DNA from 2 places in the Pseudoalteromonas sp. SR44-2 genome. Region 1 is predicted to be linked to the other one. Evidence: predicted binding sites of a transcription regulator. Region 1 holds the regulator's gene; the other holds the start of a gene.
The links. The regulator FliA, encoded in region 1, starts transcription of late flagellar genes. The targets are predictions, from matches to a motif close to CTAAAGNTNNNNNNNNNNNNGCCGATA.
Positions count from the first base shown of each region.

Region 2: H5115_RS18180 (DUF5610 domain-containing protein) is a predicted target of FliA. The motif match lies at 2,784-2,810, and genes of this name have one in related genera.

Region 1 covers NZ_JACJDW010000012.1:48,523-53,135, forward strand. Annotated here, with positions in the region: gene flhF (flagellar biosynthesis protein FlhF) at 1-1,464, shown strand, start outside; gene H5115_RS09365 (MinD/ParA family protein) at 1,457-2,317, shown strand; gene H5115_RS09370 (RNA polymerase sigma factor FliA) at 2,344-3,054, shown strand; gene cheY (chemotaxis response regulator CheY) at 3,095-3,478, shown strand; gene H5115_RS09380 (protein phosphatase CheZ) at 3,496-4,269, shown strand; gene H5115_RS09385 (chemotaxis protein CheA) at 4,285-4,613, shown strand, end outside.
Region 2 covers NZ_JACJDW010000043.1:205-4,817, forward strand. Annotated here, with positions in the region: gene H5115_RS18170 (RNA-binding protein) at 307-786, shown strand; gene murI (glutamate racemase) at 749-1,549, opposite strand; gene H5115_RS18180 (DUF5610 domain-containing protein) at 1,615-2,754, opposite strand; gene trmA (tRNA (uridine(54)-C5)-methyltransferase TrmA) at 2,917-4,014, shown strand; gene H5115_RS18190 (thiol:disulfide interchange protein DsbA/DsbL) at 4,080-4,613, opposite strand, start outside.

The sequences.
Region 1 (4,613 bases):
TTTGCTAAAGATATGCGCACAGCACTTAAAGAAGTTAAAGATGAGTTAGGTGTTGATGCGGTTATTATGTCAAATAAAAAACTGGCTAACGGTGTAGAAATTGTAGCGGCAGTTGATTATGACAAAGCAGCCCCTAAAGTAGCAGCGCAACCGCAACGCCCTGCAGAGCCGCGTACACAGACGCCACAACAAAGCATGCATAATTTTGTAAAACCAGAGCCACAGCGTGCCAAGCCTGAGCCTCAAGCAAAAGTTGCTGACAGCCTACAAGCATTATTAGAGCGTCAATCACCGCGTCCTCGTTCTCCTGAGCTTGCATCAATGTTTTCACAATCGGGTATTGATACTACTGATAACTATCAAGAACCTAATATGGGGCAGCGTACTAAAAATATGTTTGCTCCTGAAGCTTCTGCGCCAGTTCGTCCACAAACTCAAGCGGATAGCTTAGGTTTTGATGATTTAGACCGCGACTTTGATGATTTAGATAGCCCAGTAACCACTCGCCAACAAGCACCTAATAATGAAAGCGAAGAAATGACAACAATGCGTGAAGAAATGAACGCAATTCGTCAATTACTTGAGCACCAAGTATCAGGCTTGATGCAACAAGATATGGCGCGTCGCGATCCAACACGCGCTTGTATGGTTGACCGTTTAGTCGGTATGGGTATCGATAAAGAAGTAGCACAGCAAATGGCATGTTTTGTACCTGATGATGTGTCTCGTAAGCAAGGTTGGAAAGCATTGTTAACTATGGTCGAAGATCAAATGCAAACAACCAATAATGAAATACTTCGCCAAGGTGGTGTATATGCGTTAGTGGGTCCAACAGGTGTGGGTAAAACAACGACTGTTGCTAAGCTTGCAGCTCTAGGCGCACAAAAATATGGTGCCGATAAAGTGGCGTTAATAACCACTGATACATACAGAATTGGTGCTTATGAACAACTTGCAACATATGGTCGTATTATTGGTTGTGGTGTTAAGCAAGTTAAAGATGCTAATGAATTAGCTGAAGTTTTATATCATTTACGAAATAAACGTCTAGTATTAATTGACACAGCAGGTATGAGCCAGCGAGATTTACGTTTAACTGAGCAATTAAACACGTTAATGCGTAACCAACGTGTAGATATTCGCAGCTACTTAGTACTTAGCGCGACAGCACAAATTAATGTATTGCAAGAAACTGTACGTCACTTTAAAAAAGTACAGTTAAGTGGCTGTATTTTCACTAAGTTAGACGAATCATTAAGTTTGGGTGAGATTATTAGTATTGCGATTCAAAATCGCCTTCCAATAGGGTATCTTACTAATGGTCAACGAGTACCAGAGGATATTCGTGTTGCAAATGCTGAGAAACTAGTTAAAAAGGCTGAGCAATTATATTTAAAAAGAACAAAAGAACAACATTCAAGGCACCAAGCAGTGGCGCCAAGCACAGTAGGGATGTATGATTAACACAGTATTAGATCAAGCAAGCGGCCTGCGCAAAATGAGTCAAAACAATAACAACGGCGTAAAAGTTATCGCTGTAACCGGTGGTAAAGGTGGAGTAGGGAAAACAAATGTTTCTCTAAATACAGCTATTGCGCTTGGGCAGCAAGGTAATCGAGTATTAGTGCTGGATGCTGACTTGGGTTTAGCAAACTGTGATGTGATGCTTGGTTTACGTGTAGAGCGTAACTTGTCACATGTCTTATCTGGTGAATGTGAGCTTGATGAAATTTTAGTTGAAGGCCCTGCAGGAATTAAAATTGTACCCGCTACATCGGGTTCGCAAAGTATGGTTGAATTATCACCATCTGAGCATGCTGGGCTAATTCGTGCGTTTAGCGAATTGAATACCGAATTTGATATTTTAATTGTAGATACAGCTGCTGGTATTTCAGACATGGTACTGAGCTTCTCGCGTGCAGCGCAAGATGTAATGGTTGTTGTATGCGATGAGCCGACATCAATAACCGACGCTTACGCACTTATTAAAGTATTAAGTCGTGAGCACGGCGTTTATAAATTTAAAATTGTTGCCAATATGGTGCGCAGTATGCGTGAAGGCACTGAATTGTTTGCAAAGCTATCTAAAGTTACCGACCGCTTTTTAGATGTATCAATGGAGCTAGTAGCAACGGTTCCTTATGATGAAAATATGCGCAAAGCAACACGTCGTCAAAAAGTAATAGTAGAGCTCTTTCCAAATTCGCCAGCCGCTCTTGCGTTTAAAACGCTGGCAACAAAAGCAGTTAAATGGCCAATACCCAACCAACCATCTGGGCATTTAGAGTTTTTCATTGAGAAACTAGTAAACGGTTAATTATGACAACACTGGTGAATAGAGCTATGGGATATCAATCAACACAAAATTTAAATGTGATTGTTGAGAAGCATGCATCACTTGTTAAAAAAGTGGCATGTCATCTAATTGCTCGATTACCACCTAGCGTTCAACTTGATGATTTAATTCAATCAGGAATGATAGGCTTAATAGAAGCTTCGAAAAACTTTGATGCAACAAAAGGCGCAAGCTTTGAAACTTTTGCAGGTATTCGTATTCGCGGTGCTATGCTTGATGAAATGCGCCGTGGTGATTGGGCTCCTCGTTCAGTTCACCGTAAAAACAGGCAAGTTGCAGAAGCAATTACTGAGCTCGAAAGTAGTCTGAACCGCGAACCAACGGACATAGAAGTTGCTGAAAAACTTGAAATTTCGCTCAATGAGTACCATCATATTTTAAATGATGCGAATACGAGTAAAATATTAGGCATTGAAGACCTTGGTGTAGATGAGGATGTTATTACTCCTGTAGGCCAAGATTTAGCACAAGATAAACCTTTTAATAATGTTAAAAATGATAGGTTTAATGAGTCTTTGCTAAGTGCAATTAAGTCATTACCAGAGCGTGATGCAATGGTGCTTTCTTTGTACTACAACGATGAAATGAATTTAAAAGAAATAGGACATATACTCGATGTAAGTGAATCGCGTGTAAGTCAGATACATGGTCAGGCGATGATTAAGCTTAAAGCTAAAATCAATGACTGGATAAATTAGTAGTAAGTAAACAAAGGTTAATACCTCACTGGGGGATGTTTTGGATAAAAACATGAAAATTCTTGTAGTTGATGATTTTTCAACGATGAGACGCATTATAAAAAACCTGTTACGTGACTTAGGTTTCACTAACGTTCAAGAAGCTGATGATGGGTCTACAGCTTTGCCTATGTTGCAAAATCAAGTGTTTGATTTTGTAGTTACGGATTGGAATATGCCTGGAATGCAGGGTATTGATCTTTTAAGAGCAATACGTGCGGACGAGAAGTTAAAACATATCCCTGTATTAATGGTAACGGCAGAAGCTAAAAAAGAACAAATAATAGCTGCGGCGCAAGCTGGCGTGAATGGTTATATTGTTAAGCCATTTACGGCTGGAACATTAAAAACTAAATTAGAAAAAGTATTTGAACGCTTAGGCTAATGATGGGGGAGAGGCTTATGCCAGCACCAGCTGCGCCTCAAATAACGTTAGAACAAGCTCGTCAGCTCGTTGTTTTTTTAGAAAATGATGAGCAAGACAAAGCAAATCAGTTGATTTTAGAGGCTGCTTCTAAAGAGCAATCTGAATTATTTGCTGAAGTTGGAAAGTTGACTCGTCAACTGCACGAAGCCCTTAAAAGTTTTGAGCTTGATACTCGCTTAACTGATATAACGACAGATGCGATTCCAGATGCTAAAAAGCGGCTTAATTATGTTATAGAAATGACAGAAAATGCGGCTAATAAAACAATGGATGCAGTGGAAGCGAGTCTTCCTATAGCCCAACAGTTAGCGGACGAAATATCTCATATCAAACCTACATGGGATCGTTTAATGAGCCGCGAGATTGAGCTTGGTGAGTTTAAGCAACTTTGCCATAGCATCGATAAGTTTATGAACAACTCTCATCATAAGACTGATGAGCTTCAAAGCTTAATGACAAATGTACTAATGGCTCAAGACTATCAAGACTTAACAGGTCAAGTTATTCGCCGTGTTATTGAACTTGTTAGGGAAGTAGAAGAAAGTTTACTGCATCTTTTAACTGCGTTTGCTGAACAAGACGACACTAACAGCACCGCGAATAAAGTAGAACAACAAAAAATAAAAGAACCAGTTGCCACACAAACTTTAGCAGGTCCTGAAGGCCCTATTATTGATAAAGAATCGCGTAATGATGTTGTATCTGATCAAGATGAAGTTGATGATCTTTTATCAAGTTTGGGCTTCTAAGAGGAGAGTAACTGCATGTTTGAAGTCGATGAAGATATTTTACAAGACTTTCTTGTAGAGGCTGGAGAAATCCTAGAGCTTTTATCTGAACAGTTAGTTGAGCTGGAAAATAATCCAGAAGATACCGAGTTACTAAACGCTATATTTAGAGGTTTTCACACTGTAAAAGGTGGTGCAGGCTTTTTAGCTATGACAGAACTTGTTGATGCTTGTCACGGTGCTGAAAACGTATTTGATTTACTACGTCAAGGCGTGCGAACAGTCAACTCAGAGTTAATGGATGTTATTTTACAAGCACTAGACACCATTAATGAGATGTTTGCGACTATCCAAAACAGAGACAA
Region 2 (4,613 bases), on a different contig from region 1:
CGAAGTTTTATTTAACTCTCTGAGTAGTTCGTGCCTTGCTATGCTTCAGCGTTTCCCGTCTCAGTGGGGTCGCATTATAGGGAGATCCAAAAACAGATCAACCCTTTTTTTAGATCTTTTTACTGTTCGAACAAAAATAGAACAAAACCACGTAAAACCACATGAAAACCCGTCTAAGATGATGCTTTTTTATGCTCTTATTTATTATTTAATACAAATATCATTGCTATGTTTGATTTAGGCGTTAAGATAGCAAGTTCACAATGTTAAATTAATGTTTATTTCCTGTTTATTGGTAGATCTAAAATGAAATTACCCGATCAAAAATCTTTTATCTTCTCTGTTATTCTTGCTGTAGTTGGTTTTGTTGTTGTTGAGTTTGCTTTAGGCGGCTTAGCTTTAAACCCTGCATTACTATTTGGTGCTGGTTTATTAATAGGTGCGATTGCTATTGCTGCAATATCATCTGATGTGACTGAAGAAGCTGAAGTTAAAACAAAAACGCTTTATGTTGGTAACCTTCCTTATCGTGCAAACGAAGGTGTGGTTCGTGCATTATTTGAAGAACAAGGCAAAGTATTCAATGTTCGTTTATTAAAGGATAAGAATACTGGCAAACGTCGTGGCTTTGGTTTTGTTGAAATGGCGCAAGCTGATGCAGACAATGCAATTGCTAACTTGAACGATAGCGAGTTCCAACAACGTACTTTAAAGGTACGTGAAGCAAAACAAAAACAAGAAGATGATTCTAATGCTCTACGTACTGAGACGGATCAGTCAGTGTAACTAGCTTTACCGCTAGCTTATTGCTAAACACATCAGCCGTTGCATAATATTGCAGCGGCTTTTTTATGTCTGTTTGTTTATCCGCACATAAGTTAAGTTGGTTAAGTAGGAAGTTGACTCTATTTGCTATCGCTACACCTGAATCAAGTAATTTTACATTCCCTTCAAAGTACTGACTAATCGGCCCTGCTAATATCGGAAAGTGCGTACACCCTAGTACAAGTACATCTATAGTTTTATCTATATGTAGTTCATCAAGTACTTGATACAACTTATTTGTATCTAAAGAGCCTGTAAAAAAGCATTCCTCAGCTAACGTTACTAATTCAACACTACTATACAGATTAACGATCACATTACGTGCATGTTCAGCAATTAATGTTTTTGTGTATGAACTAGCGACCGTTGCCGGCGTGGCTAACAAGCCAATATGATTTGAGCGTGTTAATTCTGCCGCAGGCTTTATTGCTGGCACAACACCTACAATAGGAATATCCGTAATTTGGCGAACAGCGCTGAGTGCAGATGTAGAAGCTGTATTACACGCTATTACAATTAAATCGACGTTAAGCGTGTTGGCTTTGATGAAATGAATAAGTGAACATAATCGGTTAATTATAGTTTGTTGGGACTGAGCACCATAAGGTAGTAATGCATTATCCATAAAATAGCTGTACTGAGCATTGGGGATACTTTGCTTGATATGTTCAAGTACAGTAGTTCCACCAATACCTGAATCAAAGACCATTATATGCGCTGACAAACTACCGTTCCTACTTTACTTTAAGATCGGCAGTTTGCCATGAGGTTTTTATAAAAGAAAGTAGTTTAACTTTGCGTGGCTTCTAAATCAGTAAGCCTGTCGGCTGCTGAATTTAACTGATTAAGGTTTTCGAACATAGACTTTGTATAATCTACTAACTTATCTATTTGTTCCTGATCTTGATTTAACCATTGGAGAATGCCAGCTAGCTGATTTTGTAATCCAAGCTCACCCGCTTTTTCAAAAGCGTTTTTAAGGTCGTCATTAAAAGGGGCTAAACCCTCTGCTACTTGTTTTTCTGGTGCTGGTTTATATTCTTCATAGCTTTTAACTGTTGCTATTGTTTTTGTTTGGCGTAAATCCATAGAAAAAGCCACCAGCTGCTCGCTGTCTAAACTCAGCTCTTGCGCTTGTTCAAATGCTTCATCTAAATCACCACCAAAAAAGGTTTTACTTAAATCTTGTAAGTCTTCCATCATCGCATTAATAGCTTCTTGCTCTTGCTCGTTTAAGTCACCATTTACCGACATCGAAAATGATACCTGTCGAGATTGCGATGATGAGCTTGCAAACGACTCACTATTACTATTTTGCTGATAGCCACTTGCCGATTGAGATTCAAATGCATCAGCAAAGCTAATACTTACCTCATCGCCTTCTGCTGTAGTAAATTTATATTCTGCATTACTCGTCATACTGACGTATTGGGCCTGGCTTATATTTACGCTGGCAGGTTGTGGGTTAAATAACGACTCTTCAAACTTATCCAGCCCATTGTAAATTCCCTCTTTGGACTTATTAATGCCCTCTTCCATGTCATCATTAAATACGCCAGTACCTTTGAGTTCATCAACAGCGTCATCAATCCCTATTTGGACTCCTTTGCGCGCATCGCCTAGCATATCTTTGAGCTTTTCGTCATCAGCGCCGTTAGCTTTTGCTTTATTTACAGCACTACTTACAAAATCGAGTACGTTTTTTACTATTTCATCAAAATCAAATAGTGGTTTATCTGCTTTTTTTTCTGCGATAGGTAATCCAAGCTGCTCAGCCATTTTATCGCCAAGCACCTTTGCGGCCAACTCTCGGCCTCGTTGTTGATAGCTATCTTGAGGAGACGTAATTGTAGGTTGCTGTATATCAGCTTTATTATTGAATTTATTGATGTTGTTGTTTGGCGTAAAGCCATAATTACCTATTTTCATGATTCGTCTCCTAAGCGTGCGTAGTTTATTATCGGCTATAACAACAAAAACTAAAGTACAATGTTCAATAAAACAGCATAAATGCTAGCCAAAACTAGACAAATACGCAGCGCTCCCTACAATAGCGCCGATAAACAGATCTTAGATAAGGTAGTAGCGTTAATGGCAGTTATTAAAATAGATACCACACAGTACCAAGCGCAGTTAAGTGAAAAAGAGCAGCGCATTAGTACGCAGTTTCAACGTTTTGGTGTGGAGCAACTAGAAGTATTTAGCTCAGAGCCAACTAACTACCGCCAACGTGCTGAATTTAGAGTATGGCACGACGGTGACGATCTGTTTCACATTATGTTTGATCAACAAACAAAAGAAAAAATCCGTGTTGACACATTTGACCCAGCAGCGCCTCTAGTAGGTGAAATAATGCAGGTGATGATTGAAAATCTTAAGCCTTGTGAAATATTACGCCGTAAGTTATTTCAAATCGATTACCTATCAACGCTAAGCGGTGAAATTTTAGTAAGCTTGCTTTATCACAAACCACTTGATGATGAATGGTTAAGTGAAATTAAAGCACTTAAAGAAAAGCTAAGCAGTAAATACAAAATTGACTTTATAGGCCGTGCTCGTAAACAAAAAGAAGTACTAGGTGATGACTTTGTAACTGAACGTTTAACAGTTAATGGTCAAGAGCTTATATACCAACAAGTAGAAAATAGCTTTACTCAGCCTAATGCAAAAGTAAATATTAATATGCTGGAGTGGGCACAAGATTTATGTAAACCACTTAAAAATGATTTACTAGAACTGTATTGTGGTAACGGTAACTTTTCAATTGCATTAGCGGGCTGTTTTAATAAAGTATTAGCGACGGAAATATCAAAATCATCTGTTCACTCTGCTCAATACAACATTGCTAAAAACAACGTAGAGAACTTAGATATTATTCGTATGTCGAGTGAAGAGTTTACTCAAGCAGTGAATGGCGAACGTACTTTCTCTCGTTTAGAAGGGATTGATTTAAAAAGCTATGACTGCCAAACCATATTAGTTGATCCACCACGCGCGGGTATGGATGAATTAACGTGTGACTTAGTGGCTAATTACGAAAACATAATTTATATATCCTGTAATCCTGAAACTCTTGAGCGTGACCTTGATCACTTAACACGTACGCATAACGTTAAGCGCTTTGCTATATTTGATCAGTTCCCTTATACGCATCACATTGAGTCGGGCGTTTTCTTACAGCGCAAATAAATACGCTCAGTAAACGTTAACCATAAAAAAAGCTCCTTAAGGAGCTTTTTTTGTTTTAGCTAAACTTACTTGTTAGCTAAGTAATTTATTAATTTGCTAATGTCTTCAGGTTTAGTAATACCCGACTCACGACCTAGGTTTAATTTGTACTTACCATTTACAATAAAGGTTGGTACGCCACGTAGTGCGCCTTTTTCTTTAAAGTAGTCTTGATCGCGTTTCATTTTAGAGCTCAGTGTACGTACCGAGAAGCTTTTAAACAGCTTATCAAACTTATCACCATCAACGCCCTGCGCTACAAATATATCTTTTACATCTGCAAGCTCATTAAATTTAGCGCGCTTTGTATGGATATGATTAAAGATTGCAGAAATAATCTGATCTTTTTGTGGAAGCACTTCAGCTGTCGCCAGTGCTTGGCTCATCATCTGTTGGTTTTCTGGGTCACGTACACCTACAAAATCAACATGGCTCTTTTTAAATTTAACGTTTTTATCAAGCTTAGGCTTAAACTCACCAATTAGTGCTTCCATGTTATTACATGCAGGGCAGTAAAATGAGAAGAACTCTTTAACCTCTGGCTTTTTAGTTGCACGCTC